DNA from 3 places in the Bacillus sp. GM2 genome. Region 2 is predicted to be linked to each of the others. Evidence: riboswitches for the same ligand, from Rfam matches in the RefSeq annotation. Region 2 holds a riboswitch; each other region holds the start of a gene.
The links. Region 2 has a riboswitch for S-adenosylmethionine ahead of metN (methionine ABC transporter ATP-binding protein MetN). Riboswitches for the same ligand answer to the same signal wherever they lie in the genome.
Positions count from the first base shown of each region.

Region 1: it holds a riboswitch for S-adenosylmethionine, as region 2 does, so the genes downstream of both, ACVC9U_RS10650 (YezD family protein) here and metN (methionine ABC transporter ATP-binding protein MetN) in region 2, are expected to answer to the same signal.
Region 3: it holds a riboswitch for S-adenosylmethionine, as region 2 does, so the genes downstream of both, mtnW (2,3-diketo-5-methylthiopentyl-1-phosphate enolase) here and metN (methionine ABC transporter ATP-binding protein MetN) in region 2, are expected to answer to the same signal.

Region 1 is NZ_JBRKSZ010000007.1:1,899,978-1,910,012, reverse strand. It holds gene ACVC9U_RS10680 (carbamoyl phosphate synthase small subunit) at 1-116, shown strand, start outside; gene carB (carbamoyl-phosphate synthase large subunit) at 101-3,313, shown strand; gene ACVC9U_RS10670 (dihydroorotate dehydrogenase electron transfer subunit) at 3,310-4,080, shown strand; gene ACVC9U_RS10665 (dihydroorotate dehydrogenase) at 4,080-5,015, shown strand; gene pyrF (orotidine-5'-phosphate decarboxylase) at 4,984-5,703, shown strand; gene pyrE (orotate phosphoribosyltransferase) at 5,700-6,329, shown strand; SAM riboswitch class I at 6,492-6,598, shown strand; gene ACVC9U_RS10650 (YezD family protein) at 6,701-6,817, shown strand; gene ACVC9U_RS10645 (phosphoadenylyl-sulfate reductase) at 6,903-7,604, shown strand; gene ACVC9U_RS10640 (inorganic phosphate transporter) at 7,616-8,680, shown strand; gene sat (sulfate adenylyltransferase) at 8,706-9,842, shown strand; gene cysC (adenylyl-sulfate kinase) at 9,856-10,035, shown strand, end outside.
Region 2 is NZ_JBRKSZ010000007.1:184,010-194,044, forward strand. It holds gene ACVC9U_RS01710 (toprim domain-containing protein) at 1-260, shown strand, start outside; gene ACVC9U_RS01715 (thioredoxin family protein) at 286-594, shown strand; gene ACVC9U_RS01720 (SCP2 sterol-binding domain-containing protein) at 716-1,063, shown strand; SAM riboswitch class I at 1,247-1,354, shown strand; gene metN (methionine ABC transporter ATP-binding protein MetN) at 1,471-2,496, shown strand; gene ACVC9U_RS01730 (methionine ABC transporter permease) at 2,489-3,157, shown strand; gene metQ (methionine ABC transporter substrate-binding lipoprotein MetQ) at 3,171-4,001, shown strand; gene ACVC9U_RS01740 (carboxymuconolactone decarboxylase family protein) at 4,094-4,477, shown strand; gene ACVC9U_RS01745 (YuzK family famiily protein) at 4,621-4,767, shown strand; gene ACVC9U_RS01750 (cation diffusion facilitator family transporter) at 4,900-5,835, shown strand; gene sufC (Fe-S cluster assembly ATPase SufC) at 6,058-6,843, shown strand; gene sufD (Fe-S cluster assembly protein SufD) at 6,861-8,174, shown strand; gene sufS (cysteine desulfurase SufS) at 8,174-9,394, shown strand; gene sufU (Fe-S cluster assembly sulfur transfer protein SufU) at 9,384-9,830, shown strand; gene sufB (Fe-S cluster assembly protein SufB) at 9,849-10,035, shown strand, end outside.
Region 3 is NZ_JBRKSZ010000007.1:2,099,865-2,109,899, forward strand. It holds gene motA (flagellar motor stator protein MotA) at 1-392, shown strand, start outside; gene motB (flagellar motor protein MotB) at 385-1,164, shown strand; gene mhqR (MarR family transcriptional regulator MhqR) at 1,188-1,643, opposite strand; gene ACVC9U_RS11665 (PAS domain-containing sensor histidine kinase) at 1,881-3,392, shown strand; gene ACVC9U_RS11670 (aspartyl-phosphate phosphatase Spo0E family protein) at 3,451-3,693, opposite strand; gene ACVC9U_RS11675 (YkvA family protein) at 3,912-4,229, shown strand; gene fosB (metallothiol transferase FosB) at 4,216-4,680, shown strand; gene ACVC9U_RS11685 (1,2-dihydroxy-3-keto-5-methylthiopentene dioxygenase) at 4,708-5,244, opposite strand; gene ACVC9U_RS11690 (methylthioribulose 1-phosphate dehydratase) at 5,264-5,887, opposite strand; gene mtnX (2-hydroxy-3-keto-5-methylthiopentenyl-1-phosphate phosphatase) at 5,848-6,546, opposite strand; gene mtnW (2,3-diketo-5-methylthiopentyl-1-phosphate enolase) at 6,543-7,760, opposite strand; SAM riboswitch class I at 7,845-7,944, opposite strand; gene ACVC9U_RS11705 (pyridoxal phosphate-dependent aminotransferase) at 7,994-9,184, opposite strand; gene ACVC9U_RS11710 (carbon-nitrogen family hydrolase) at 9,280-10,035, shown strand, end outside.

The sequences.
Region 1 (10,035 bases), 1.7 Mb from region 2:
AATACCATCCGGAAGCCTCACCGGGACCGGAAGACGCCAACCATTTATTTGATCAATTTTTACACATGATTGAAACTACAGAGAAAGAAGGGGAAGCGGTATGCCTAAACGCGTAGATATCAAAAAGATTTTGGTGATCGGATCAGGGCCGATTATTATCGGGCAGGCGGCGGAATTTGATTATGCGGGTACACAGGCCTGCCTCGCTTTAAAAGAAGAAGGCTATGAAGTCATTCTCGTCAACTCGAATCCTGCGACAATCATGACGGATACGGAAATGGCCGACCGCGTTTATATCGAACCGCTGACGCTTGAATTTTTAACACGGATCATCCGCAAAGAGCGGCCGGACGCCATTTTGCCGACATTGGGCGGGCAGACGGGCCTCAACTTGGCGGTCGAACTGTCCGAGCACGGCATTCTGGCTGAGTGCGGTGTTGAAGTGCTCGGCACGAAATTGGCGGCGATCCAACAAGCGGAGGACCGCGACTTGTTCAGAACTCTGATGAATGAGTTGAATGAACCGGTTCCGGAAAGCGAGATCATCCACTCGCTCGAGGAAGCGCGCGAGTTTGTCGGGCGCATCGGCTTCCCCGTCATCGTCCGGCCGGCATACACGCTTGGCGGAACAGGCGGAGGCATCTGCTCAAACGAAGACGAGCTGAAGGAAATCGTTGAAAACGGCTTAAAAATGAGCCCGGTTCATCAATGTCTGCTTGAAAAGAGCATCGCCGGCTACAAAGAAATCGAGTATGAAGTCATGAGAGACTCGAGCGATCACGCAATCGTCGTCTGCAATATGGAAAACATCGATCCGGTCGGGATTCATACCGGGGACAGCATCGTTGTCGCGCCGAGCCAGACGCTGAGCGACCGCGAATACCAAATGCTTCGCAATGTATCGCTGAAAATCATCCGCGCGCTTGAAATCGAAGGCGGCTGTAACGTTCAACTGGCGCTTGACCCGGACAGCTTTCAGTACTACATCATCGAGGTAAACCCGCGGGTCAGCCGTTCATCAGCGCTTGCCTCAAAAGCGACGGGCTATCCGATCGCAAAGCTTGCCGCCAAAATTGCCGTCGGTTTGTCTCTTGACGAAATGATGAATCCTGTTACAGGAAAAACGTACGCATCTTTCGAACCTGCACTCGACTATGTCGTTTCAAAAATACCGCGCTGGCCGTTTGATAAATTCGAATCGGCAAACCGCAGGCTCGGCACACAGATGAAAGCGACGGGCGAAGTGATGGCGATCGGAAGAACGTGGGAGGAATCTCTCCTTAAAGCGGTCCGTTCTCTTGAAGCGGATGTCTACCACTTGGAACTGAAAGATGCCGGTGAGATCTCGAATGAAGTGCTTGAAAAACGGATTAAAAAAGCGGGAGACGAACGGCTCTTTTACTTGGCCGAAGCGTTTAGAAGAGGATACACAGTCAGCGATCTCCACGAATTTTCGGCAATTGACCTGTTCTTCCTGCACAAGCTTGAGGGAATCATTCGCTTTGAAGAGAAGCTGAAAGCCGGGCGCGGCGACCTCGGTCTTTTAAAAGAAGCGAAAGAGCTCGGTTTTTCAGACCGCTTTATCAGCCTTCTCTGGGAGATGTCTGAACGAAAGCTTTATGATCTTAGAAAAGAAGCAGGCATTATGCCTGTTTATAAAATGGTTGATACATGCGCGGCTGAATTTGAATCGGAGACACCGTATTTCTACAGTACGTATGAAGAAGAAAACGAATCGGTCAGAACGGACAAAAACAGCGTCATCGTTCTTGGCTCGGGTCCGATCCGGATCGGCCAGGGGGTCGAATTCGATTATGCGACCGTGCATTCGGTCTGGGCGATCAAAGAAGCCGGCTATGAAGCAATCATTATCAACAACAATCCTGAGACGGTTTCAACGGACTTCAGCATCTCCGACAAGCTCTACTTTGAGCCGCTTACTGTTGAAGATGTCATGCATATCATCGATTTGGAGCAGCCGAAAGGCGTCGTCGTTCAGTTTGGCGGACAGACTGCGATCAACCTTGCCGACGAGCTCGCGGAGCGGGGCGTTGCTATTCTCGGAACATCCCTTGAAGATTTGGACCGCGCCGAGGACCGCGACAAGTTCGAACAGACGCTTGAAACGCTGCATGTACCTCAGCCGCTCGGAAAAACGGCGACATCTGTGGAAGGCGCCGTTGAAATCGCAGCAAACATCGGCTATCCGGTGCTTGTCCGCCCATCGTATGTACTTGGGGGACGTGCGATGGAAATTGTCTACCAGGAAGCAGAGCTTCTCCATTATATGGAGAATGCAGTGAAAATCAATCCGCAGCACCCTGTCCTGATCGATAAATATTTGACCGGAAAAGAAATTGAAGTGGACGCCATTTCTGACGGTGAAACGGTCGTCATTCCGGGGATTATGGAGCACATCGAACGGGCGGGCGTCCACTCGGGGGATTCGATTGCCGTTTACCCGCCGCAATCCCTTTCAGAGGACATCAAGAAAAAGATTGAAGCATACACGATTACGCTTGCAAAAGGCTTAAACATCGTCGGCCTGCTCAACATTCAGTTTGTCCTTTCAAAAGATGAGGTTTACGTCCTTGAAGTCAACCCGAGGTCGAGCCGCACGGTGCCGTTTCTCAGCAAAATCACCGGCATACCGATGGCCAATCTCGCAACAAAAGTGATTCTCGGCGGGAAGCTTGCTGATATGGGTTATACAGAAGGCCTCCAAAAAGAGCAGGAAGGCGTATATGTGAAAGTGCCGGTCTTCTCGTTTGCAAAGCTGAGAAGAGTGGATATCACGCTCGGACCGGAAATGAAATCGACCGGGGAAGTCATGGGCAAAGACAGCACTTTGGAAAAAGCGCTATACAAAGGGCTGATCGCTTCAGGCATCCAAATTCCGAACTACGGCTCCGTTCTCCTGACAGTTGCTGATAAAGATAAAGAGGAAGGACTATTGATCGCCAAGCGGTTCCATGCGATCGGCTATAAAATATTGGCTACGGAAGGAACGGCCGGCTATTTAAGAGACGCATCCGTACCTGTTAAAACTGTCGGGAAAATCGGCGAAGAAGGCACAAATCTCCTTGATGTCATTCGAAACGGGGAAGCGCAGTTCGTCGTCAATACGCTGACAAAAGGGAAGCAGCCGGCAAGGGACGGCTTCAGAATCAGACGCGAATCCGTTGAAAACGGCGTGGCCTGCCTGACATCCCTTGATACGGCGGAAGCGATTTTGCGGGTGCTTGAAAGCATGAGCTTCCGCGCCGATCATATGCCGGCGATTAAAATCGAGCAAAAGGCGGCCGTCAGATGAGAAAAGGGTATATGACAGTCCGTTCAAACAAGTGTATCGCGGATCATATTTATCAAATGGTGCTGGAAGGGGAGATTGCCGAAGTTTGCGGCGCTCCCGGCCAGTTCCTTCACATCAAGGTCTCAGATTCCCTCACGCCGCTTTTGAGGCGGCCGATCAGTATCGCCGCTGTCAACAAAGCCACACGGCAGGTGACCATCATCTTTCGCAAGGATGGGGAAGGCACGAGCCTCCTGTCATTAAAACAGGAAGGAGATCAGATCGATGTCCTTGGTCCGCTCGGCAACGGTTTTCCGGCTGAATCGCTTGAACCGGGGAAAACGGCTCTTCTCGTCGGAGGGGGGATCGGTGTTCCGCCGCTTTACGAGCTGAGCAAACAGCTGACAAATAGAGGGGTGCACGCGATCCATGTGCTAGGATTTGCTTCTGCAAAAGATGTCTTTTACGAACAGGAATTCAGCCGTTTCGGCCGGGTGTATGTGGCAACCGCAGACGGCACCCGAGGTTCAAAGGGGTTTGTTACAGATATCATTGAAAACGAGGGGCTTCAGTTTGACTGCATAATGGCTTGCGGACCGACGCCGATGCTGAAAGCTTTAAAACAGCGCTATCCGGATAAAGAGGTTTATCTGTCGATGGAAGAGCGCATGGGATGCGGGATCGGCGCTTGCTTTGCCTGTGTCTGCCATACGGAAGAAAGCGAAACGTCTTATGTGAAGGTATGCCTTGACGGCCCTGTTTTCAAAGCTCAGGAGGTGCTGTTATGATCCTTGAAGTCAATTTGCCGGGCCTTCAATTAAAAAATCCGATCATGCCGGCTTCAGGCTGCTTCGGATTCGGGAGAGAATTTGCGAGCTTTTACGATCTTTCACGTCTCGGTGCGATCATGATTAAAGCGACGACGAGCGAACCGCGCTTCGGGAATCCGACGCCGCGCGTCGCCGAGACACAAGCCGGCATGCTAAATGCCATCGGTCTGCAAAATCCGGGATTAGAGGCTGTCATGGAACGCGAATTGCCGTGGCTCGAACAGTTCGATACACCGATTATCGCCAATGTCGCCGGCTCGCAGATCGACGATTATGTTGAAGTGGCTGAAGAAATCAGCAAAGCGCCGAACGTTCATGCGCTCGAGCTGAATATTTCCTGCCCTAACGTGAAAACGGGAGGTATCGCCTTCGGTACGCAGCCGGAAATGGCCAGTGAGCTGACGAAAGCGGTGAAAGAGGTTGCGAGCGTTCCCGTCTATGTGAAGCTGTCGCCGAATGTCGCGAACATTACCGACATCGCTCTTGCCATAGAAGAAGCGGGAGCGGACGGTTTGACGATGATCAACACGCTGATCGGGATGCGGCTCGACTTAAAAACGGGAAAGCCGATCTTGGCGAACAAAACCGGCGGATTATCAGGCCCTGCCGTTAAACCGGTGGCCATCAGAATGGTGCATGAAGTCAGCCAGAAAGTCAGCATTCCGATCATCGGCATGGGCGGTGTCCAGTCAGCGGAAGATGTGCTTGAGTTTTTGCTGGCGGGTGCGAGCGCAGTCGCCGTCGGTACGGCAAACTTTGTTAATCCGTTTGTTTGTCCCGAAATCATCGCCGACTTGCCGCGCGTTTTAGAAAAATACGGATACCGTTCGTTGAACGAGTGTATCGGAAGGAGCTGGAAGGATGAAACATACGCCGCCCATCATCGCGCTTGATTTTGCATCAGCACAGGAAACATATGCGTTTTTGGACCGGTTTCATGGAGAAGAGCTTTTCGTGAAGGTGGGCATGGAGCTTTTTTATCAGGAAGGGCCGGCCATCCTTGAAAAGTTGCAGGAGCGCGGCTGCCGCATTTTCCTCGATCTAAAATGCCACGACATTCCAACGACCGTATACAAGGCGATGAAAAGGCTGGCGGGGTTTGGCGTCAGCCTTGTCAATGTGCACGCAGCAGGCGGAAAGCAAATGATGGAGTCGGCGCTTGAAGGCCTTGAAGCGGGGACTCCGGCAGGCCGGAAACGCCCTTTATTAATTGCTGTGACCCAGCTGACAAGCACCTCTTCTGAAATGCTTCAGCATGAGCTGCTGATTGAAACGCCGCTTCTCGATACAGTTGTTCACTACAGCCAGCTGGCTGAAAAAAGCGGACTTGACGGAGTCGTCTGCTCCGTCCATGAAGCCGAACACATTTACCGGGCCGCGTCTTTAGATTTTCTGACCGTGACACCCGGAATTCGCATGGCGGATGACAAAAACAACGACCAGGTCCGGGTGGCGACGCCTGGCTACGCAAGGGAAAAAGGCGTGTCGGCGATCGTTGTCGGCCGTTCGATTACCCAGGCGGAAGATCCTGTGTCAGCCTACAGAAGAATAGGACATGAGTGGGAGGGAACGAAGGCATGAAAACAGACATTGCAAACCATTTATTAAGAATCAAAGCGGTTTTCCTGCGCCCGAACGAGCCGTTTACATGGGCGAGCGGCATCCTGTCGCCCATCTACTGCGACAATCGTTTGACGCTTTCATATCCGGAAGTAAGGGATGATATAGCTTCAGGGCTTGCCGGACTGATTCAAGACAAGTTTCCCGGAGCCGAAATGATCGCCGGTACGGCAACTGCGGGAATCCCCCATGCCGCGCTTGCCGCCGACAGGCTGAGCCTGCCGATGTGCTACGTCAGAAGCAAACCGAAGGCGCACGGCAAAGGAAACCAAATTGAAGGCGCCGTTGTAAAAGGACAGAAAGTTGTTGTGATTGAAGATTTAATTTCAACGGGAGGAAGCGTCCTTGAAGCGGCAGCCGCTCTCACAGAAGCGGGATGCGAAGTGCTCGGTGTCGCCGCCATTTTCACTTACGGACTTCCTAAAGCCGCCGCCGCCTTCAGCGAAGCGGGCGTTGAATACCGCACGCTGACTGATTACGATACATTGACAGAGGCTGCGCTTGCCGGCGGATATATCAGCGAACAGGATGCCGCCAAACTGAAAGAATGGAAGACAGACCCTGAAAGCAAGTCTTGGATGGACTAATGAAAAAAGCCGTATTCTCCTAATGGGAGAACGGCTTTTTTGCGTCTTTTTACAGATTTAAAAATAGTAAAAACGGATTATTTTTATTTTTTATTAATCCTATAAAAAAAGTCGGGTTGACTTTTGTTCGAATTGTGCTAAAATTTTAAAATAACAAAAGCAAACTTATCAAGAGCGGTGGAGGGACTGGTCCGATGAAACCCGGCAACCTGCGTGTGAAGCGTAAGGTGCTACTTCCAGCAAAATGCCCTCATTTTGAGAGATAAGGAATAGCGGAGTTCCTCGTCTTTCTTTCAAATTTGGAAGAAAGATTTTAATTTTTAGGGGCAGAGGAGGAGCTAGAAGTGAAGACAGATGAACAGCTTGAAAAGGTGATCATCAAAATGAAAGACATGCTGAAAGACATGAATTACGGATCGATCACATTCGTTGTTCAGGACGGCAAAGTCATTCAAATCGAAAAAAATGAAAAAATAAGATTGAAATAGCTGACTAGACAAACTAGAGGCGGTTTTCACAGTTTTTTTCTGCTGGAAGCCGTTTTTTTGTTGGCGAAAAAAGGGGGAACCGAAAATTTTTACTTACAGCACATGGGAGGAACCGAATATCTCTTTTCAGGAAGATGACTCTTATAAAGGAGCGCTGTCCGTCTTGAAATGGGCGTACGGACATTACGGAAATCAGCTTGTATATGCGTGCAGCTTCGGAATTGAGGGAATCGTCCTGATCGATTTGATTTATAAGGTGAAAAAAGATGCGGTCATCGTTTTTCTTGATACGGGACTTCATTTTAAAGAAACGTATGAAACGATCGACGCTGTCAAAGAACGATATCCAGGCCTTCAGATTATCATGAAAACACCGGAGCTTACCGTCGAAGAGCAGGCGAAAGAATATGGGGACGAACTATGGAAGACCGCTCCGAATTCCTGCTGTGAAATGAGGAAGGTCATTCCTCTCCGCGAGACGCTTTCAGGCTACCCGGCGTGGCTGTCGGGCCTGCGCCGCGAGCAATCGCCCGGGCGGAGCAAAACGAACTTTTTGAACAAAGACGAAAAATTCAAGTCTATCAAAGTTTGTCCGCTCATTCATTGGACGTGGAAGGATATTTGGAGATATGTGACAAAGCACGATCTCCCGTACAATCCGCTTCATGATCAAGGCTACCCGAGCATCGGCTGCGCTCCGTGCACCTCTCCGGCCTTCACAATGGATGATCTTCGATCAGGCCGCTGGAACGGATCGGCTAAAACAGAATGTGGATTACACGAGTAAGGAGATGAGTCATGGAACTTGCCGCCATTTTATTTAGCATGTTTTTTGCGATGAATATCGGAGCGAGCGGTGCAGCTGCTTCAATGGGAATCGCCTATGGATCTGAAGCCGTCAAAAAGAAGTTTCACGCACTAATAATCTGTGCAGCAGGCGTTCTCTCGGGCGCTGTCATCGGCGGAGGAAACGTCGTGAAAACGATCAGCTCAGGCATCATTCCCGAACGGGTGATTTCGCTTGAAATCGTCTGCATTATTATCGGATCGGCGGCACTGTCGCTCTTTATCGCAAATGTACTCGGCATCCCGCTTTCGACAAGTGAAGTGACGGTCGGATCTGTTGTCGGAGTAGGTGTCGCTTACCAGGTTTTGTATGTGAAATCTTTGCTTATCATCGTCTCATTTTGGGTCGTTGTACCAATCGTCGCTTTTACATTTACATTTGCGGTGGCAAACATCATGAAAAAAACGATCAAACGTCCAGCCTCGGGAAAGAAAGCAAAGGTTTTGGCGGTGATTCTGTTGATCACCGGGTTTTTTGAAGCCTTCTCAGCAGGCATGAACAATGTCGCAAATGCTGTCGGACCTCTGGTGGCGGCGCATGTTTTGACAGTCGGGGAAGGAACGCTCTACGGCGGGCTGTTTGTCGCGCTGGGCGCCCTTTTACTGGGCAGGCGCGTTCTTGAAACAAACGGCAAAAAGATTACGAGGTTTTCAAAAGGAGAGGGAATCATCCTTTCCGGAACGGGGGCCGGGCTTGTCATTACCAGTTCAATTTTCGGTTTACCGGTTCCGCTTGCGCAAGTCACATCATCTTCTATTATAGGGATGGGAATGGCAAAAAACGGCGGCAACGTCTTTCATAAACAAGTGGTCAAAACGATGCTGAAAGTATGGGTCGTCTCGCCGTTCCTTTCATTAAGCCTATCTTATATGCTGGTCAGCCTTTTATTAAAAGGAGACTACTACGCTCTTATTGTTGTCACAAGCGTTCTGCTGGCATCTGTCGGAACGATCAGCCTGATGAGAGCGGTCAAAAAAGAGCACAGCTCCGTCCATGAACAAGGCGGAGGAATTTAAACACAAAGTAGGGGGAAACAAGTTTATGAGTTTAGCACCACACGGCGGTGTATTGGTTAACCGCGTCAATGAAGCATACGATTTTCAACACATCGCACATGAAATTGAGCTTGATGTAATGGCTTTTTCAGATTTGGAGCTGATCGGAATCGGTGCGTACAGCCCGCTCCAAGGCTTTATGACAGAGAAAGACTATCTGTCCGTTTTCGAAAATATGAGACTATCAAGCGGCGAAGTATGGACGCTTCCGATCACTCTGCCTGTTGACGAGCAAAAAGCTTTAAGCTTAAAAGCGGGTGACACCGTCCGCCTTACCTATAATGGGGAAACCTACGGCGTCATTGAGATCGAAGATATCTATACGCCGGACAAGAAAACGGAAGCCGTCAATATCTATAAAACCGACGAACTCGAACATCCGGGCGTCAAAAAATTGTTTGACCGCGGCAGCGTTTATGTGGGCGGGCCGATCACTCTCATTAAACGGAGCGTCAAGCAATTCCCGGCGCACACATTCGAACCTCTGGAAACAAGAAAAAAATTCGCAGAACTCGGCTGGAAAACGATTGTCGGATTCCAGACGAGAAATCCGGTTCACAGAGCGCACGAATACATTCAAAAAACGGCGCTCGAGACGGTAGACGGCCTTTTCCTCAATCCGCTCGTCGGGGAAACAAAATCAGACGATATTCCGGCTGATGTCCGCATGGAAAGCTATCAGGTGCTGCTTGACGGCTACTATCCGAAAGACCGCGTCTTTCTCGGCGTTTTTCCGGCGGCGATGCGCTATGCGGGGCCGAAGGAAGCGATCTTCCATGCGCTTGTCAGAAAGAACTACGGATGCACGCACTTTATCGTCGGAAGAGACCATGCCGGAGTCGGCGATTACTACGGCACATATGAAGCGCAGGAGCTGTTCGATCAGTTCGCACCGGAAGAGATCGGCATTACGCCGCTGAAATTCGAACACAGCTTCTACTGCAATGTCTGCGGTTCAATGGCGACGGCGAAAACGTGCCCTCACAGCAAAGAACATCATGTCATTTTGTCCGGCACAAAGGTGAGGGGCATGCTGAGAAACGGCGAGTTCCCGCCGAGCACATTCAGCCGTCCAGAAGTCATTCAAACATTAATCAAAGGCTTAACGGCCGGGGTTTCTTAAGGGGGAGCATCTCTTGGTAAATAAAGGTATTGTCTGGCATGAAGCGTCCATTACAAAACGGGAATATCATGAGAAAAATAAACATAAAAGCTCGATCGTTTGGCTGACGGGCTTGAGCGGTTCAGGAAAATCAACGATTGCCAACGCTGCAGCGCGTGAGTTGTTTGAACAAGGCTACCAGGTCACGGTGCTC
Region 2 (10,035 bases):
TCATTTGCACAAACGGAACGATCAGCCAGGCAAAACTCGATGAATTCGCCGAGACGCTGTTTGATAAAGACGTTTATATCCTGGTGGATGCCGATGAATCAGGGGAAAAGCTCCGCCGTCAGCTGATGAGGGAGCTCCCCCAAGCTTCGCATCTATACATCGATAGGGTATACAAAGAAGTCGCTTCCGCCCCGAGTCAGCATGTTGCAGAAGTATTATTTCGTTCAAACATCCGGGTACATACAAAATATTTATTATAAAACGTATTGAGGTGCGGTTTAACAGATGCAAGAACTTCAAGAAAAAGAGCTGACACGGCTTGAACATGAGACCTGTCTTCTATATGTATACACGCCGTTCTGCGGAACGTGTCAGCTGGCCGGAAGAATGCTGGAGGTCGTTGATGAAATGATGAAGGACATTCCTTTTTATAAAAACAATCTCAATTACTCCCCGTCATTTGCCAAACAGCAGGAAATAGAAAGCGTCCCGTGTTTTATCCTTTACAAAAAAGGGCGAGTCGTCAAAAAAGAATACGCTTTTCACTCCGTTTCCTACTTATATGATACGATTAAACAAAATGTTGTGGATTAAGGGCGGTTTTGACATATTTCTCGGGAAATAACCAGCAAAAACTTGTCGAGCAATTCCTAAAGGAACTCCTGCAGCAGACAGAGAATCTGTAAGTATGACCAATTTACAGGAGGTTATACAGTTGGAGAAAATGGGATTGATAGAAAGAGAGGGCAAGGCTCTTTTTTTAAAACCTCTATTATCTACAACGGCTTTGCTGATTACGTTTCAAGGAGAGAAAGAAGCTTTTACGTTAGCAATCAACGAAAAAGGGGAAATGGAAAAATATTCTCCTGTAGAAAAAGCTCATTTGACCTTTTTTGGAGAGCAAAGCGAGATTATTGACCTTCTTCATGGCGACATTTCATTGCAGCATCTCGTACAGCGCGGCACTGTTAAAGTAAAAGGCTCTTTTAGAGCTTTATTGAAGCTTGAAGCGATTTTATGGCTGACGGACGGCTTCTTTAAAAACAGCGATCTTTATTCATAGACTTTTTAAAAATTCAAAAAATCGGCACATTCCGTGTATTAGTCAGACAGGGACGGGCGTTTACGCTCGTCTCTTTTCGCCGTAGGACGATTGTCTTACGAAAAATAGTTGACAACTATTTTTTCGCATGATATCCTACTTTAAGAATTCCGATCATAATAATCAAAAAATAAATATATGTTTCTCTTATCCAGAGAGGTGGAGGGAAGTGCCCTATGAAACCCGGCAACCATCAACACGTGTTGAAATGGTGCCAATTCACGCGAAGCGTTATGCTTTGAAAGATGAGAGAAAGGCCCAGACTTTTCCAAAGCCTTTCTGCTCATGTGTGCAGAAAGGCTTTTTTCGTTGATTGATCAGGAATTTAGACAACTATGAGAATTGAGCAAGAAAGCAGGTGATGGCTTTTGATAAATCTTCAAAATGTTTCAAAGATTTATCGGTCAAAGCATGGAGATGTCAATGCTGTCCAAGATGTCACCCTTACGATTAAAAAAGGTGAAATCTTCGGAATTATTGGATATAGCGGAGCCGGAAAAAGCTCCTTGATCCGTCTCTTGAACGGACTTGAACAGCCGACTTCAGGCACGGTTGAAGTAGCCGGCAGAAAAATCAGCGAGATCAAAGGGAAGAAGCTGAGGAAAGCAAGGCAGGAAATCAGCGTGATTTTCCAGCATTTCAACCTGTTATGGTCGAGAACGGTGCGCGACAATATTGCGTTTCCGCTGGAGATCGCCGGTGTCAGCAAAGCAAAACGTCTGGAAAGAGTCGCTGAACTGATTAAGCTTGTCGGTCTTGAAGGCAAGGAAAACGCCTACCCTTCACAGCTGAGCGGAGGCCAAAAGCAGCGCGTCGGCATCGCACGGGCGCTCGCAAACAATCCGAAAGTTCTGTTATGCGATGAAGCGACATCAGCGCTTGATCCGCAGACGACTGATTCGATTCTGGGTCTTCTGTCCGATATCAATGAAAGGCTCGGACTGACCATTGTCCTGATCACTCATGAAATGCATGTCATCAGGAAAATCTGCCACAGAGTGGCCGTCATGGAAAACGGAAAGGTCGTAGAAGAAGGCGATGTACTGAACGTCTTCATCAAGCCGAAGGAAGAAATGACAAAGCGCTTTGTTCAGCAGGTAACAGAACCGGTGGAAACAAAGGAAACGCTGAAGCATTTCCTCGAAGAAACGACATCCGGGCGGACGATCAAGCTCACTTTCGTCGGCGAAGCGGCCGAATCGCCGCTGATCACGCAGATCATTCGGAAGTTCGATGTTGAAGTCAACATCCTTCAAGGCAAAATCTCGCAGACTCAGGACGGTGCATACGGTTCATTGTTCATACATGTCGACGGACGTGAAAACGAGGTCAATGACGTGGTCGATTTCATCAAGAGCCGCCAGGTAGAAGCAGAGGTGATCACGAATGTTTGAAAAACTGTTTCCAAACGTAGATATGGAGCAGCTGTGGGAAGCAACGTATGAAACGATATATATGACAGGAATTTCCCTATTGTTTGCTTTTATCATCGGAGTGATTCTCGGTATGCTGCTGTATTTGACTTCAAAAGGAAACATTTGGCAGAATCGGGTCGTGAACGGTGTCATCTCGGCAATCGTCAATGTGTTCAGGTCTATTCCTTTTATCATATTGATTATTTTGCTGCTCGGTTTCACAAAGTTTTTAATGAACACGATCCTGGGACCGAATGCCGCACTTCCGGCTTTGATTATCGCATCCGCTCCCTTCTATGCCCGCCTGGTTGAAATCGCTTTGCGCGAAGTTGATAAGGGCGTGATTGAAGCGGCGAAATCGATGGGAGCCAAAACATCGACGATCATATTTAAAGTGCTCCTGCCCGAATCGATGCCGGCCTTGATCTCTGGCATTACGGTTACGGCGATTGCACTGATCGGTTCGACGGCGATGGCCGGAGCAATCGGGTCAGGCGGACTCGGGAACCTTGCCTATGTAAACGGTTTTCAGATGAACAATCCCGATATTATACTGATCGCCACTATTTTCATCTTAGCTATTGTGTTCATCATCCAGTTTATCGGGGATTTTATAACAAATAAATTAGACAAACGTTAGGGAGGACATCAACATGAAAAAAGGTTTATTAACAGCTTTATTCATCATTTTTGCAGGCGTTTTGGCCGCTTGCGGATCTTCCAGCAGCGAAGGGGATAAAGACAGCAAAGTCATCACAGTCGGAGCGACGCCGACGCCTCACGCTGAAATCCTTGAAGAAGCAAAGCCGCTTTTGAAAGAAAAAGGCTATGAGCTTAAAATCAAAAATTTCACGGACTACAAACTGATCAACAAAGCGCTTGCAACGAAAGATCTCGATGCGAACTATTTCCAGCACGTCCCGTATCTTGAACAGGAAATGAAAGAAAATAAAGATTATGATCTTGTTAACGTCGGCGCGGTACACCTTGAGCCATTCGGCATTTACTCTAAAAAGTATAAATCTTTAAAAGACCTTCCTGACGGTGCAAAAATTATTATGAGCAACAACGCAGCTGAACAGGGCCGCATGCTTGCAATGCTTGAAAATGCCGGACTGATCAAGCTGAAATCAGGCATTGAAAAAGTGGATGCGACAGTAAAAGACATTGCAGAAAACAAGAAAAACCTCAAAATCAAAAATGATGTGGCGCCTGAAATGACAGCAAAAGCATACGAAGCCAATGAAGCTGACGCAGTGTTCATCAATGTGAACTACGCGATCCAAAACAAGCTGAATCCGAAAACTGATTCAATCGAACTTGAGTCTCCAAAAGACAATCCTTACGCTAACATCATCGCCGTCCGAAAAGGCGACGAAGATTCTGACAAAGTGAAAGCTCTGATGGACGTATTGCGCTCTGATGACATCAAAAAGTTCATCGACAAAAAATATGAAGGCTCTGTCATTTCTGTTTCTGAGTAAATGAAAGAACACCCCGGTTTCAAAGAAAACCGGGGTTTTTTCGCGTATTTTTTGAAAAGAGGCTCATAATAAAAAAAGACTACCAACTGAAAATGGAGGAACAAAACGTGAATCAGCATGAATCAGAAAGCATTATCGAATCTGCACTGCATGAATATAAAGCAGGGATCGGCATCTTTTCCGAAAAAATGCCCGGAATTGCCGCCAAATACAACGAATTTACCGAGGAATGCTTTAAAAAAGGCGCGCTCAGCGAAAAGGATAAGCAGCTGATCGCACTGGGCATCAGTGTGAATACTCAGGATGAATATTGCATTATTTATCATATCAAGGGCTGCCTGGATTGCGGAGCGTCGGAGGAAGAAATTCTTGAAGCAGTCGGCGTAACTGCGGCATTTGGCGGAGGCGCGGCCATGAGCCAAGCTGTCACACTCGTTCTGCAGGCGATGGAAGAATTCCAGCAAATGAAGCATTGATTTTTCGTCCGTGAAAGCATATTGAAAGCACACACATTTTTGCAGAGTTTGTATATAACTGGTACTATGTAAGAAAATCTCTGAAAGGATGATTCATTATTTGTTCAAGCCAAGATCAGCTTGACCTTGAATTCACGGCCGAAATGGAAAAAGCGATGCACAAGTCGCATGGAATGGGGTACGAAGAGTACAGCAGAAGCCATGTGAACCGGCTTGAAGTTGAGAAAAGACGTGAAAAGCAGTATCAAAAAAGCAAGCAGATCGTATCAGACTTACCCATGATCGGATAAAACGCGAGGGGGGCGGATGTGTCGATCCGTCCTTCTCCATGTTCTTAAAAGCCGCTTGACCATAATTAAAGGAAAAGGTAAAATTTAAATATGAATACATGATCATATACTGATTTAAGAGGGGGATTTAAAATGGCTCATTCTCACGGACATACAGGTCACAGCCACCATGGCAGCCGATCAGCAAATCAAAAAGCGCTGTTCATCAGCTTCGGTTTGATTTTTACTTTTATGATAATTGAAGTGATAGGCGGGATATTGACGAACAGCCTCGCTTTGTTGTCAGATGCGGGACATATGCTCAGCGACGCTGCAGCGCTTGGATTCAGCCTCTTGGCGTTTAAAATTGGGGAAAAGGCTGCAACTGCGAGCAAAACATTCGGCTACAGGCGCTTTGAAATTTTGGCTGCGTTTATCAATGGGATCACCTTGCTTTTGATTTCACTTTATATTTTTTGGGAAGCGTACAACCGCTTTTTCAGCCCGCCGGAAGTCGCCGGCAGTGGCATGCTCGCAATTGCAACGGTTGGTCTGTTCATCAACATTGCTGCAGCCTGGATATTAATGAAAGGCGACACAAGCGGGAATTTAAACATGCGGAGCGCTTTATTGCACGTCATCGGCGATATGCTGGGATCTTTCGGCGCGATTATCGCAGGCCTCCTCATGATTTTCTTCAATTGGAATATCGCCGATCCAATCGCAAGCACCGCCGTCGCGGCTTTGGTTCTTGTTAGCGGGTGGCGGGTGACGAAAGACTCGGTGCACATATTAATGGAAGGAAAACCGAAAGACATTGATGCGGAAGCGCTTAAAAACGGCTTGCTTTCCATTCCGTCAGTAAAGGAGGTTCACGATCTCCACATTTGGTCGATCTCATCTGATATGCCGTCATTAAGCTGCCATATCGTGGCAGACGAAAACAGTGACAGGGATAGAATCTTAAAACAAGTATCAAAATATCTAAGGAAAGAATGCAACGTGGAGCATGTGACGGTCCAAATAGAAGGGGAGCGCTGTTCCCGTCATGAATCGTGCAGCCTGGGATCAAATCGTTCCCGCTCGTAATTCGCGCTGTTTGTCGATAGCTTGTTGATTGCAAGGTGCGCATCTCTCGTCCGGGAAGTTTTCTTACCCCAATCTCTTTAAGAACAAAACGTTTTTTGTTAAACTTGAGAACATGTACACGAAAAGATAGGAAGACTATTGTTGTATTCACTTTTCATTTGTTATAAAATTAGAATGAGAATAAATTGAGAATGATGATTATATATATTGGAGGTATATTTCATGGCTGCTTCGACATTAACAATCAAAGATCTTCACGTTGAGATTGAAGGAAAAGAGATTTTAAAAGGTGTAAACCTTGAAATAAAAGGCGGGGAATTCCACGCTGTAATGGGACCGAACGGAACGGGTAAATCAACTTTATCCGCGGCGATTATGGGTCATCCTAAATACGAAGTAACAAAAGGAAGCATCACGCTTGACGGCAAGGACGTTCTGGAAATGGAAGTGGACGAGCGCGCTCAGGCCGGCCTGTTTTTGGCTATGCAGTATCCGAGTGAAATCAGCGGTGTTACAAACGCCGATTTTCTCCGTTCAGCGATCAACGCGCGCAGAGAAGAAGGCGACGAGATTTCTTTAATGAAATTCATCCGCAAAATGGACGAAAACATGGAATTTCTTGAAATGGACCCTGATATGGCGCAGCGCTACCTGAACGAAGGTTTCTCAGGCGGTGAGAAAAAACGCAACGAAATTCTTCAGCTGATGATGATCGAACCGAAAATCGCGATTCTTGACGAAATCGATTCAGGTTTGGATATCGACGCCCTTAAAGTCGTTTCAAAAGGAATCAACAAAATGCGCGGCGAGGACTTCGGCTGCCTGATCATCACGCACTATCAGCGCCTCTTGAACTACATTACGCCTGACCACGTGCACGTCATGATGCAGGGCCGCGTTGTGAAATCCGGCGGACCTGAGCTGGCGCAGCGCCTTGAGGCTGAAGGATATGACTGGATTAAGCATGAGCTTGGAATCGAAGACGAAACTGTCGGTCAAGAAGCGTAAGCGTTAGGGGGATAAACATGACATTGGAAACAAAACTATCTGTAGATCGGGAATATGTCAAAAGCTTCTCTGAGAAGCACCAGGAACCGGCATGGCTGCAAGATCTACGCTTAGAAGCGCTTGAAAAAGCCGAAGATCTGCCGCTGCCGAAACCTGATAAAACGAAAATTACAAATTGGAATTTTACACGGTTTGATAAGCATACTGTAGAAAATAAACCGCTTGATTCTTTGGATGATCTTTCAGATGAGGTCAAATCGCTGATCGATCTTGGAAATGAAGACAAAACGCTTTATGTCCAAAGAGACCAGACGCCGGCTTACCTTTCTCTTTCAAAGGAGCTGCAGGATAAAGGCGTCATCTTTACAGATATTCATACTGCGTTCCGCGAACACGGCGAGCTAGTCAAAAAATACTTTATGAAAGACGGCGTTAAAGTCGATGAGCATAAATTAACGGCATTGCATGCAGCCCTCCTGAACGGCGGAGCCTTCCTTTACGTTCCGAAAAACGTCGAACTGGAAGCGCCTGTGCAAGCTGTTTATGTCCATGAAAGCAATGATACAACGCTTTTCAACCATGTACTTGTTGTTGCTGATGACAACAGTGCAGTCACATATGTAGAAAACTACATCAGCACTGTGAACCCTAAGGAAGCGGTCTTTAACATCGTGTCAGAAGTGATCACAGGCGCGAATGCCCGCGTGCAATACGGTGCGGTCGACAACCTTTCCGCAGGGGTGACGGCTTATGTCAGCCGCCGCGGAACTGCACTCGGACGCGACAGCAAAATTGAATGGGCGCTCGGTTTGATGAATGACGGAGACACCGTTTCTGAAAACACGACAAATCTGCATGGAGACGGCACATTCGGCGATACGAAAACGGTTGTCGTCGGCAGAGGAGAACAGACTCAAAACTTTACAACGCAAATCATTCATCACGGAAAGCATTCAGAAGGCTATATTTTAAAACACGGCGTTATGAAAGATTCCGCATCTTCGATCTTCAACGGTATCGGAAAAATCGAGCACGGCGCGTCAAAATCAAATGCAGAGCAGGAGTCACGCGTTCTTATGCTGAGTGAAAAAGCGCGCGGCGACGCAAACCCGATCCTATTAATCGATGAAGACGATGTAACGGCAGGACACGCTGCATCTGTCGGCCGCGTCGATCCGGTTCAGCTCTACTATTTGATGAGCCGCGGAATTCCTAAAGAAGAAGCAGAGCGCCTCGTCATTTACGGCTTCCTCGCACCGGTTGTCAATGAACTTCCGATTGAAGGCGTGAAGAAGCAGCTGGTCTCTGTGATTGAAAGGAAAGTAAAATAATGAATGCTAAAGATATTCGCGAACAGTTTCCGATTCTCAGCCAACAGGTCAACGGACACGATCTCGTTTATTTGGACAGCGCGGCCACCTCGCAAAAGCCGCGCGTCGTCATTGAGACGCTTGATGAGTATTACAACTCTTACAATTCCAATGTCCATCGCGGCGTCCATACATTAGGAACGAAAGCAACGGATGGATATGAAGGAGCACGTGAGAAGGTCAGGAAGTTTATAAACGCGAAATCGATGCAGGAAATTATTTTTACAAGGGGTACGACAACGGCCCTGAACACGATTGCGCTCAGCTATGCCCGCGCAAACCTCAAGCCCGGTGATGAAATCGTCATTACACCGATGGAGCACCATGCGAATATTATTCCGTGGCAGCAGGCTGTCAAAGCAACCGGCGCCACGCTGAAGTACATTCCGCTTCAGGAAGACGGAACCATTTCCTTGGACGATGTCAGGGAAACGGTGACGGAAAATACAAAAATCGTCTCGGCTGCGCATGTTTCAAACGTTCTCGGTACAATCAACCCGATTAAGGAAATAGCCAAAATCGCGCATGACAACGGCGCGGTTATGGTCGTAGACGGTGCGCAAAGCACGCCTCACATGAAAATTGACGTCCAGGATTTGGACTGCGATTTCTACACGTTTTCAGCCCACAAAATGTGTGGTCCGACCGGGATCGGGGTATTGTATGGAAAAAGAGCATTGCTTGAAAACATGGAACCCGCAGAATTCGGCGGAGAAATGATCGATTTTGTCGGTCTTTACGAATCGACTTGGAAGGAGCTGCCTTGGAAATTCGAAGCCGGCACACCGATCATTGCCGGCGCGATCGGATTGGGAGCGGCGATTGACTTCCTTGAAGACATCGGACTTGATGAAATATTAGCGCATGAACACCGTTTGGCGGCATACGCGCTGGAGCGCTTTAAAGAGCTTGAAGGCGCTGTTGTCTATGGTCCGGCCGAACGTGCAGGACTCGTGACGTTCAACCTTGAAGACGTTCATCCGCACGATGTGGCAACCGTGCTGGATGCAGAAGGGGTCGCCGTCAGAGCCGGCCATCACTGCGCGCAGCCTTTAATGAAATGGCTGAACGTCTCCGCCACTGCAAGAGCGAGCTTTTATCTGTATAATACGGAAGAAGACATCGACAAACTGATTGAAGCTCTTCAGAAGACAAAGGAGTATTTCACAAATGTCTTTTAATGTGAACTTGGATACACTGTATCGCCAGGTGATTATGGATCACTATAAAAACCCGAGAAATAAAGGGGTTTTGAATGACAGCATCGTCGTTGACATGAACAACCCGACATGCGGTGACCGGATCAGGCTGACGATGAAGATAACGGACGGTAAAGTAGAAGATGCAAAATTTGAAGGCGAAGGATGCTCAATCTCAATGGCTTCTGCGTCTATGATGACACAGGCGATCAAAGGGAAAGACGTGGAGACCGCCCTTCAAATGTCACGGATCTTTTCAGATATGATGCAGGGCAAAGACTACGACGATTCGATTGATTTAGGAGATATTGAAGCTCTGCAAGGCGTTTCAAAATTTCCGGCCCGAATTAAATGCGCAACATTGTCATGGAAAGCCCTCGAAAAAGGCGTTTCCAAAGAAAACAGCGATAACGAATAAAGATTGGAGTGAAAATGGATGGCTAAGAAAATGCCGGATATCGGCGAATATAAATACGGTTTTGCCGACAAAGACGTTTCCATTTTCCGTTCAGAGCGGGGATTGACAAAAGAAATCGTTGAAGAAATTTCACGCATGAAAGAAGAGCCACAGTGGATGCTCGACTTTCGCTTGAAATCTCTTGAACACTTCTACAATATGCCAA
Region 3 (10,035 bases), 1.9 Mb from region 2:
AAAGGCATCAAGTCGGAGCGGGCATTTTTACCCAGGCGGGCACATACGCGCCGACACTCGGCGTTTTGGGCGCTGTTGTCGGACTGATCGCCGCGCTTGCGGATATGAGCGACACCGAAGCGCTTGGACATGCGATCAGCGCCGCTTTTGTCGCGACCCTTCTCGGGATCTTCACCGGATATGTACTATGGCATCCTTTTGCCAATAAATTAAAGCGGAAATCCAAACAGGAAGTCAAAGTCCGCGAAGTCATGATTGAAGGCATCCTTTCGATCTTGGAAGGCCAGGCGCCAAAAGTCATTGAACAAAAGCTTTTGATGTACGTCTCTCCAAGCGAACGCTCCAGCATCGTCATCCCAGAAGGAGACAAAGGAGACAGCAGCAATGGCTAGAAAAAAGAAGCACAAAAAAGACCATGAAGAACACGTGGATGAGTCTTGGCTCATCCCATATGCCGATCTGCTGACACTGCTATTGGCCTTGTTCATCGTACTGTTTGCCATGAGCTCGATCGACGCCAAGAAGTTCGATATGCTGTCTAAATCATTCAATGCCGTATTTACCGGCGGAACAGGAATGATGGATTATTCCAGCTTCACCGAGCCGAAAAATAGCACAACCGAAGATGGAAAAAGCCCTGACCAAGCAAAAGATCTCTCTCAAGATCAAAAAGAAAAAGACAAGCAGTCGCTGAAAAAAATTCAGGAGCAGGTCAACCGGTTTATTAAAGAGAAAAATCTTGAAAAACAGGTCAATACGAAGCTGACAGACGAAGGCCTCCTTCTTTCCATCGAGGATAATATCTTTTTTGATTCCGGAAAAGCGGAGATCCGCCAGCAGGACATTCCGCTGGCCAAGGAAGTATCCGACCTTCTCGTCTTGAATCCGCCCCGCAATATCGTAATCAGCGGACATACGGACAATGTGCCGATTCGAAATTCTCAATTTAAATCAAATTGGCATTTAAGTGTGATGCGGGCTGTTAATTTCATGGGGCTTTTAATCGAAAATCCCAAGCTTGACGCCAAAATATTCAGTGCGAAAGGCTACGGGGAATTTAAACCGATCGCTTCAAATGACACCGAAGAAGGAAGAAGGAAAAACAGACGTGTTGAAATCCTCATCCTGCCGATCGGCCAGGAAAACCTGAATAAAAAAGAATAGGAAGCTGCCTTTTGGCAGCTTCCTTATTCTTTGCCCTTATAAATATTTCTTGCGTTCAGTCCGACTTTTTTCAGCATTTCGATGCAGGCTTCTTTCTCCTCATCGCTTAACACGCTGATCATGTGGTGAAGCTCTTCTGCATGACCCGGAAAAATCTTCTCCAGGAGCTTGGTGCCTTTATCTGTAATTTGCGCGTAGGTCACCCTGCGGTCGGTCGCACAGGCTCTTCTCGCGATCAGCTCCTTTTGCTCAAGCTTGTCAACCACATATGTAATACTCCCGCTCGCCAGAAGAATCTTATCCCCTATTTGCTGAAGGGGCTGATCCCCTTTATGATAGAGGAGTTCTAAAACGGCAAACTCGGTTGGATTCAGACCATGATGATGAATATGTTTATTCATATGATCATTAATGGATCTGTACGCTCGAGATAATACAATAAATAATTTCAAGGACTGTTCCTGTTCTCTATTACTCATATCTCTCATCTCCAAAGAAACAACTACAGGAAAACATTAATAAACTATGAGGAAAATGTCAACTGTTAACATTCAAACCATGTTATGATGAGTAGGAATCGAACATCAAATAGATATATCCGGAAATTCCCCGGTATTGTGTCCTATTTTCACGGTATTGGTTATCTTTTCTATAAATCGGCTCTCACTAGTGATATAATACCCCTATTCCTGTATCGATTGGGAGAGAGTAAAAATATGCGCAATTTGAAAAATCTATGGAAGAAAGTCAGGCTTTATTTGATCTTGGTGATGATCCCCGCCTTCATTATAAGCTTTTTTGTATACGAACAAGAACGAGAAAATATCACTGAAAAGCACCGTCAGACTGCGACTCTCATGCTCAATATTCACCGCAACCAAATCAACTACCTGATCGGCGAAACAGAAGCAAGGCTCAGCTCCCTTGCCACGGCCCTCAACCACCCTGTTAATGAGCAGCATATCAAACGAATCCTGACGGAAACGTATAAAAAAGAACCGCGTTTTTCGGCTTTATACCTTTTAAATAAAGACGGCGATGTCATGGTGAGCACGTCCCCCGTCAAAGAAAAAAAGAAGGTTTCGTACAAGAGCATTCTGCAAAAAGCGGAAAAATCAAAAAAATCCGTGATCACAGACGATATACATACAGTGTCGGACAGGCTGGAGCTGAATATTTTTACTCCTGTCTATGACAGCGAAGGCAGAACGACAAATTTTCTGCTGGCTTCGATCCGCGTCGATTATCTGAAAAATATCATGAACGTCCTGAGCCCTGAGCTTTATATCAAAATTCTCAATCAGAAGAATCAGATTGTCTTTACGGCAGGCCATTCTCCTCCTGAGAAGCCGGACGGCGGCACCGTCGACGCTTTTTTGGATCAGATCGACTGGAAGCTTGAAGTTTATCCGGAACCGGTCCAGCTTGATGAAATCGTTCACAGTCTTCTGCTGTCATTTTTAAGTATTTTCATTCTGCTGAATATTATGTTCCTCATGCTCCAGTATGTGCTGCTGAAGCGGCGGACCAAGCAGGAGCGCGCCCAAAATGAAGCGCAGAAGCTCGAATTAATCGGCACCCTTGCAGCGAGCACCGCTCATGAAATCAGAAACCCGCTGACAGGTATCAGCGGCTTTATCCAGCTCCTGCAAAAAAAATATCAATCAAAAGAAGATCAAATGTATTTCTCAATCATCGACCAGGAAATCCGGAGGATCAACCAGATTGTCAGCGAGTTTCTCGTGCTCGGAAAGCCGACGGCAGAGCAGTGGCAGCTTAACGCCATGAACGAAATGATTGACGAAATCATGCCGATTATTCATTCTGAGGCAAATTTATATAATGTGGAAGTGGAATTTCAAGACTGCGGAGAAGACCCGGCTTATGTGTATTGTAAAAAAGATCATATTAAGCAGGTTGTCTTGAACGTCGCCAAAAATGCTCTTGAATCGATGAAAAACGGCGGAAAGCTGCTCATTCAAATCGAACATCATCAAGAGAAGGCGCAAATTATTGTGAAGGATATCGGAGAAGGCATTCCAAAAGAACTGATGGAGAGTATTTTCCAGCCTTTTGTCACGTCAAAGGAAAAAGGAACCGGACTCGGCCTTGTCGTGTGCAAGCGCATCATTTCCATGTACGGGGGAACCATTCAGATCGAAAGCGAACAGCATAAAGGAACGACTGTAACGATTACGCTGCCGACTTCAAAGGAACAGGTTGACTGAGGCTTCCCCGTTCCTGCAAAGAGCCTGCCTTCCACGGCAGCTCTTTTTCGTTCAGTCACTATGCCGTATATTTTTCAACGGTCAGACAGTCGATGCAGCCTAAAAAATCCTGAAGCAGATTGTCAGACGCGTTTTCATTCATAGACAGTTTTTGATATTCATAAATTAATTGATCCAGCTCCTGGCTCCGCCTGATCGTTTCATCCCCTGTAAATCCATAGATTTCAGCGGCTTCAACCATCATTTGCCGCTTCTTGCTGATAGAAACGAGCAATGCTTCTTTTTCAACATAACTTTGCATACGCTTCACCCCTTACCGACATATCGTTTCTTAGAACCATCCAGATTTTGCGTACTTGAGCATTATTACAGATTATACTTATTTTGTAAACCTATTTTTCAAAAAATTATTTTGAAATCGAGTATAATAGATTTGTGGAATTAAAGGTGTAATACCCATCGATGAAATACGGCAAACACCTTTAAAAGAGTTCATGCGGATAGAAGGAGGTCTAAATGATGAAAAAACCAGTGTCAAGGCTCCGAACCATCTTTGCCGTGAAAGAAGCCTATTCAGGCCTCTTATTGTTTTTCAAGGCATTTAGAGCCTGGAGAAAGGGAGACTTCCCCTTATTCCCGAAAAAAACGATTTTACTGGCCGCGCTGGCATTGATTTATGTGCTGTCTCCGGTCGATTTGATTCCCGATGTTCTCGCAGGTGTCGGCTGGCTTGATGACGCGGCTGTGCTCGCTTTTCTATTCAGGCAAATCACTAAAGAGCTGGACGGATTTGAAATACATCTAACGGAAGGAATACACGGCAATGGCAAACAATAATATTCTCGGTATCAATCATCTCTTGTTTTCGGTCTCTGACCTGTCCGTCTCTATTTCATTCTATGAAAAGGTGTTTGATGCGAAGTGGCTCGTAAAGGCCGAGAAAACCGCTTATTTTGACCTGAACGGCATCTGGCTCGCATTAAACGAAGAGAAAGACATTAAGAGACAGGAAATCCACGACTCTTACACCCATATCGCCTTTTCGATTCAACAGGAAGATTTGCCGTTCTGGGAAAAGAAATTACGCGATTTAGGTGTAAACGTGCTAAAGGGCAGAAAACGGCATGAAGGCGACAAAGATTCAATTTATTTCTCAGATCCGGACGGCCATAAGTTCGAGCTTCACACCGGCTCTGTGTTTGACCGTCTTCAATACTATCAAAATGAAAAACAGCATCTCTCCTTTCATGAAGGCCACATCAAGGCCCTTTATGACAGAAACAAATAAAAAAGCGTCCACGCGGACGCTTTTTCATTATCGGCTCACACTCTCTTTCTCATAAATCGGCACCCATCCCTCTGTCGTCACAAAGATTCTGACAGCCACGACTTTTCGGTCTTCCTGAAGCGTGAAATAATGGCGGGTGTTTTCAGGAACGGAGATCAAATCTCCCGGATTTAAGAGGACATCAAAAAATGTGCCGTCTTTTCCTTCGATCGCAAAGATGCCGTGGCCGCTGACGATAAATCTGACTTCATCGTCTGTATGATGATGTTCCTGTTTGAAATTTTTCAAGAGCTCATCGAGTTTCGGATTTTGGTCGGAAAGCGAGATGACATCGCTCGCTTTATAGCCGCGGCGTTTTGAAATGTCTTTTATTTCAGCGGCAAAGACGTCTAAAATCTCCTGTTTCTCTTCATCGGTCAAATCGAATTTTTCTTTTAAGCCGGCCGGCAGCTTTGTGATATCCCACTTTTCATAAATGACCTCCTGCCCTTTTAGAAATTGTTCCACTTCTTCCTGCTTTTCAATAGTCGTGTTTTGTTCATCATGGATCCGAATTGTCGCCATGCTTTCTCCCCCTTTTTAATTAAACGTGGTAAACCTGCAAAGCTTTCAGTTTTAAATGCCAGCTGAACAGAAATTCATACGCTTCAAGCATCCGCTTTGTCTCAAATGCCGTTTTTCCCCAGACGGTAATGCCGTGGCTGCGAATCAGCACTGCGCCTGAATCACCTGAAAGGTGTCCGGCAAAATCCGCCGCCAAATCCGGAATATGAGCGCTGTTTTCGATAATCGGGATCGTAACCTCCGCATTTTCCTCCCAAAGACCGAGCGCCTTTATGATTTCCTGGCCTCTGAATGTCACTTGCTTTTCTTTTGCGTAAAGCTCTGAGATGACATTGTTGTCAATCGTATGGACGTGAAGACAGCAGCCTGCGTTTGTATTTTGATAGACACAGGTGTGCAGCAGCGTCTCTGCCGACGGTTTCAGCGCATGTCCGGTCTCCGCCGGCCTCCCCTCTTCGTCCGCCAGCAGAAAATCCTCCGCGGACGCTTTTCGCTTATCTTTTCCGCTTGCTGTGATGAGAAATCGCAGCGGGTCTTCTGATACTTTGATTGACAGATTGCCGCTTGTCGCCGGGAACCAATCCCTTTCCGCAAGCTCTTTTTTTACCTCGGCAAGTTCGTGCCGTTTTTGCTCAGGATCCATTCTTTCACCTCCGCGGTCTCTTCAAGTATTCGCTTTACATCGTGGAAATCGCCGAATCCCGCATGCTTCAGGCCGAGCCCCTCACATTCCCGCAGTAAATAATCGCGCGCGATGCACAAGTCGGAACATTTGGCAGCTTCAACATCTGTAACAGAGTCCCCGATCATGACAATAAAATCGTCCCGGCCTTTCAGCCGGCGGATGATGGAAGGCTTGCAGCAGCCGCATTCATTTCCGCAGCCGCCGTCACACGGATACGGCCAGCGGATCTCGATATTGCGTCCTGAGAAGCCGGCCTCATTGCAGTAAATACGTTCCTTTTCGACAATTCCTTCAAGCAGAGGATAGACGAAAAAATCCATCCCTCCGCTCACGACGTAAAACGGAAGACCCTTCTCATCCAGAAAAGAGACCAATTCCTTAAACCCGGGGCGGATCTCGGCTTGTTTCAGTACATATGCCGTAATGTCTTCTTTCAGGCTTGTCGGCAGCAATTGAAACATTCTGCCGACTCCGTCCTTAATCGATATGTCCTTGGACAGAACCCCGTCTTTTAAAGCGAGCCACTCTTCTGGAGCGAATTGTTTCATAATGCTGATGATGTTGTCGTTTGTTGTGATGGTTCCGTCAAAATCGCAAATGATAAGCGGCTGCCTCATACAGAAACCTCAACCCTTCCCCATTTTTCAAGGGCGAGCTTCAAATCGGGAGAACGCTTTGCTTTTTCTTCGACAGGCTCCGCTTCCAGGACGGCATCAATGATCGCCCGAAACGCTCTTCCTCCTCCTGCCGCTCCGTTTGGATGACCGTGAATCCCCCCGCCTGCGTTGATGATATGGTCAATGCCGAAGTCTTTCATCAAGAGCGGGACCATGCCGGGGTGAATACCGGCCGACGGGACGGCGAATGTCGGTTTAAAAACGTCTTCCTTCGTGCATTCATCGTATATGGCAAGCGCATCCCGCTTCGGCAGAGCAACGCCTCCGTACGGTGAAGGGAACAGGCTGAAATCAGCACCCGCATACCGGTTCAGCTTGCCGAGCAAGAGCGAATGGGAAAAACCGTAATGCGGCGACGAAGTGAGTGCGCCGCTTACTGCCGGGTGCGCCATGATCGGCAGCGGGATGTCGTCGTCTTCCGCAAGGCTTTGCAAAACATCGAGCCCGTAGGCGAACACATTCAGCAGCAAAACATCGGCTCCGAGCTCGGCCGCTTTTCTCGCCTTCGATTTCAGCTCCATTGTCCTGCCCGTCAGGTTGACGGCATACAGCGTTTTGCGCCCTGTTTCTTCAAAAGCTGCCTCAAGCACTTTCTTTCCTTCCGTGATTCGTTTTTCAAAGGGTGCACTGCCTGTTTCGAATAAGATTTCATCGTCCTTGATCAAATCCACTCCGCCGAGCGCCTGGTGCCTGAGCTGTTCCTTCAAGTCTTCCATATCGCGGCCGATGACGCCTTTAAAAATGCTCATCAGCAGCGGCCTTTCAAATTCGCCGATTTTTTTCCGGATCCCGTATATGCCGAATTTCGGACCAGGCAATGATTGTTTAAAAGACTGTGAAAACTCCAAATCCGCCAATTTAATTTTTCCGTCAAGAGACAGCTTTCCAAAAACGGACGTCAGCACAGCGGGAATGTCGCTTGTAAAATTGGCTTCCGGATAAGCGATGGTGACTGTTGCCTGTTTTTCCCCCCGCGCGCTTTCTGTTTCTTCGACCTTGACGACGCGTCCTTTATGCTTTTTCAGCTGTTCCTGCTTTAAGAGCGGCAGATCTGTCCACGACCCGACCGTCAGTCCGATCGCGATTTGCTCGGCCCGCTTTTCTGCGTCACACCCTTGATCTGTCAAAACATATGTTGCCAAAAGTTCACTCATTCTGTAGCTCCTTCCTGCTTCATGCATATAAAAAAACCTCTTTTGCTGCTTTAGCTAAAAGAGGTTTCGCATTTCAGGTTCGAATCCTTATCTCTCAGCGTCAGCTGCAAGAATTAGCACCGTGCTTAAAAAGTCGGTTGCCGGGCTTCATCGGGCTTGTCCCTCTGCCTGCTCTTGATAAGAATATTGATTTTATAAATTATTTTGAATTATCCCATCGTTTCTCCCGGTTGTCAATGACTGTCGCCGGTCTTTTTGAATATATTCAGCCTGGCAATACGCGAAGCCGCTTCCCGGAGCCGCTCTTCGCTTGTCAAGAGGCCGACTCTCACATACCCTTCTCCGTGTTTGCCAAAGCCGATCCCGGGCGCTGTGACGACATTCGCTTTTTCGAGAAGCAGATCGGAAAAAGCCTCGGATGTATACCCGGCAGGGACAGGCATCCAGGCGAAAAAAGAACCTTGCGGAGCATCCGCGTGCCAGCCGATTTCACGGACCGCACGAATCCATACATCCCGCCTTTTTTCGTAGCGCTCATTTTGCTCCTTGACACACGCTTGGTCTGATAGAAGCGCGGCTGCCGCGGCGTCTTGGACCGCTTTAAAAAGGCTGACATACATATGGTCCTGATAAAGGTTCAGCGCTTCGATCACAGAGGCGTTGCCAACTGCAAACCCAACCCGCCATCCAGCCATATTATACGTTTTGGAAAGCGTGTAAATTTCGATTCCTGTGTCTTTTGCCCCCTCCGTTTCGAGAAAGCTGACAGGCCTCTTGCCGTCGTAGCCAATCGCACCGTAGGCAAAATCGTGGATGACGCAAATCCCGTTCGACTTGGCAAACCGGACAGTCTCTTCGAAAAAAACAGGTGTGGCTTGGGCACCGGTTGGATTGTTCGGATAATTTAAATACATGAGCTTCGCTTTTTCTTTCACTTCCTTCGGAATCCGGCTGTAGTCAGGCAGAAACTGATTGTCCGCTGTAAGCGGCATCGTTTCCATGTTCGCTCTTGCCAGTTCAACGCCCGACCAGTAGTCGGGATAGCCGGGATCGGGAACGAGCACGGCATCCCCCGGATTTAACAAACATTGCGGAAGCTCGACAAGACCGGCTTTTCCGCCGAACAATACAGCGACTTCACGTTCGGGATCGAGCTCTACGCCGTATTCCCTTTGATAGAACGCGGCTGCCGCCTCCTTGAGTGAACGGCTGCCGCGAAAGGAGGAATACTGATGGTTTTCAGGGTTGCGGACGGCTTGTGCCATTGTATCAACGATGTGATCCGGTGTCGGCTGATCGGGATTTCCCTGACCGAGATTGATGACATCATGGCCGGCGGCGATTTTTTCATTCACCTTTTTCACCAAGGAAGCGAAAAACTGCTCAGGCAGCTGTTTCAACACATCTGAAAGCTCAAATTTCATACGATTCACCCGCTTTTGAAAAATTCTTGAAATGATAGTCCATCATCATATATTGTTAAATGTAAAATGTAAAGAAAAAAATGAGGTGATCCAGATTGAAGCTGACAATTTCATGCCTGCAATTCGATATCGCATACGGCAATCCTTCTGAAAATTTTAAAAAAGCGGAGCAGCTGATCGAACAGGAAAGCCGAAATGCGGATGTCCTTCTCCTTCCCGAGCTGTGGACCACGGGTTATGATTTAAAAAATCTCGGCTCCATCGCAGATGAAGAAGGCAGGCAAACGAAGAAATGGCTGCAGGAAACGGCAAAAGCAAACCGTGTCTATATCATATGCGGTTCAGTCGCCGTTAAGAAAAAAAGCGGTGTGTACAATATCATGTACATCGCAGACAAAAACGGACATTTGATCAAAGAATACAGCAAAGTTCACCTTTTTCAGCTGATGGACGAACACCTCTATTTGTCATCGGGCTCAGGCGACGGGAGCTTCGAGCTTGAAGGGTTCCCGGCTGCGGGGTTTATCTGCTACGACATCCGTTTCCCCGAATGGATCAGAAAACATACGAAGGACGGTGCGGGCATCATCTTTGTATCGGCGGAATGGCCGCTCGCCCGCCTCGATCACTGGCAAAGCCTTTTAAAAGCCAGAGCGATTGAAAATCAGTGCTTTGTCGCAGCCTGCAACCGGGCGGGAAAAGACCCGGCAAACGAATTTGCGGGCCACAGCATCATCATTGATCCGCTCGGCCGCACCCTCGCTGAAGCAGGACGCGGAGAAGCGGTCATCAGGGCTGAAATCGACCTCGTGGACATTGAAAAAGCGCGGGGGCAAATTCCGGTTTTTGAG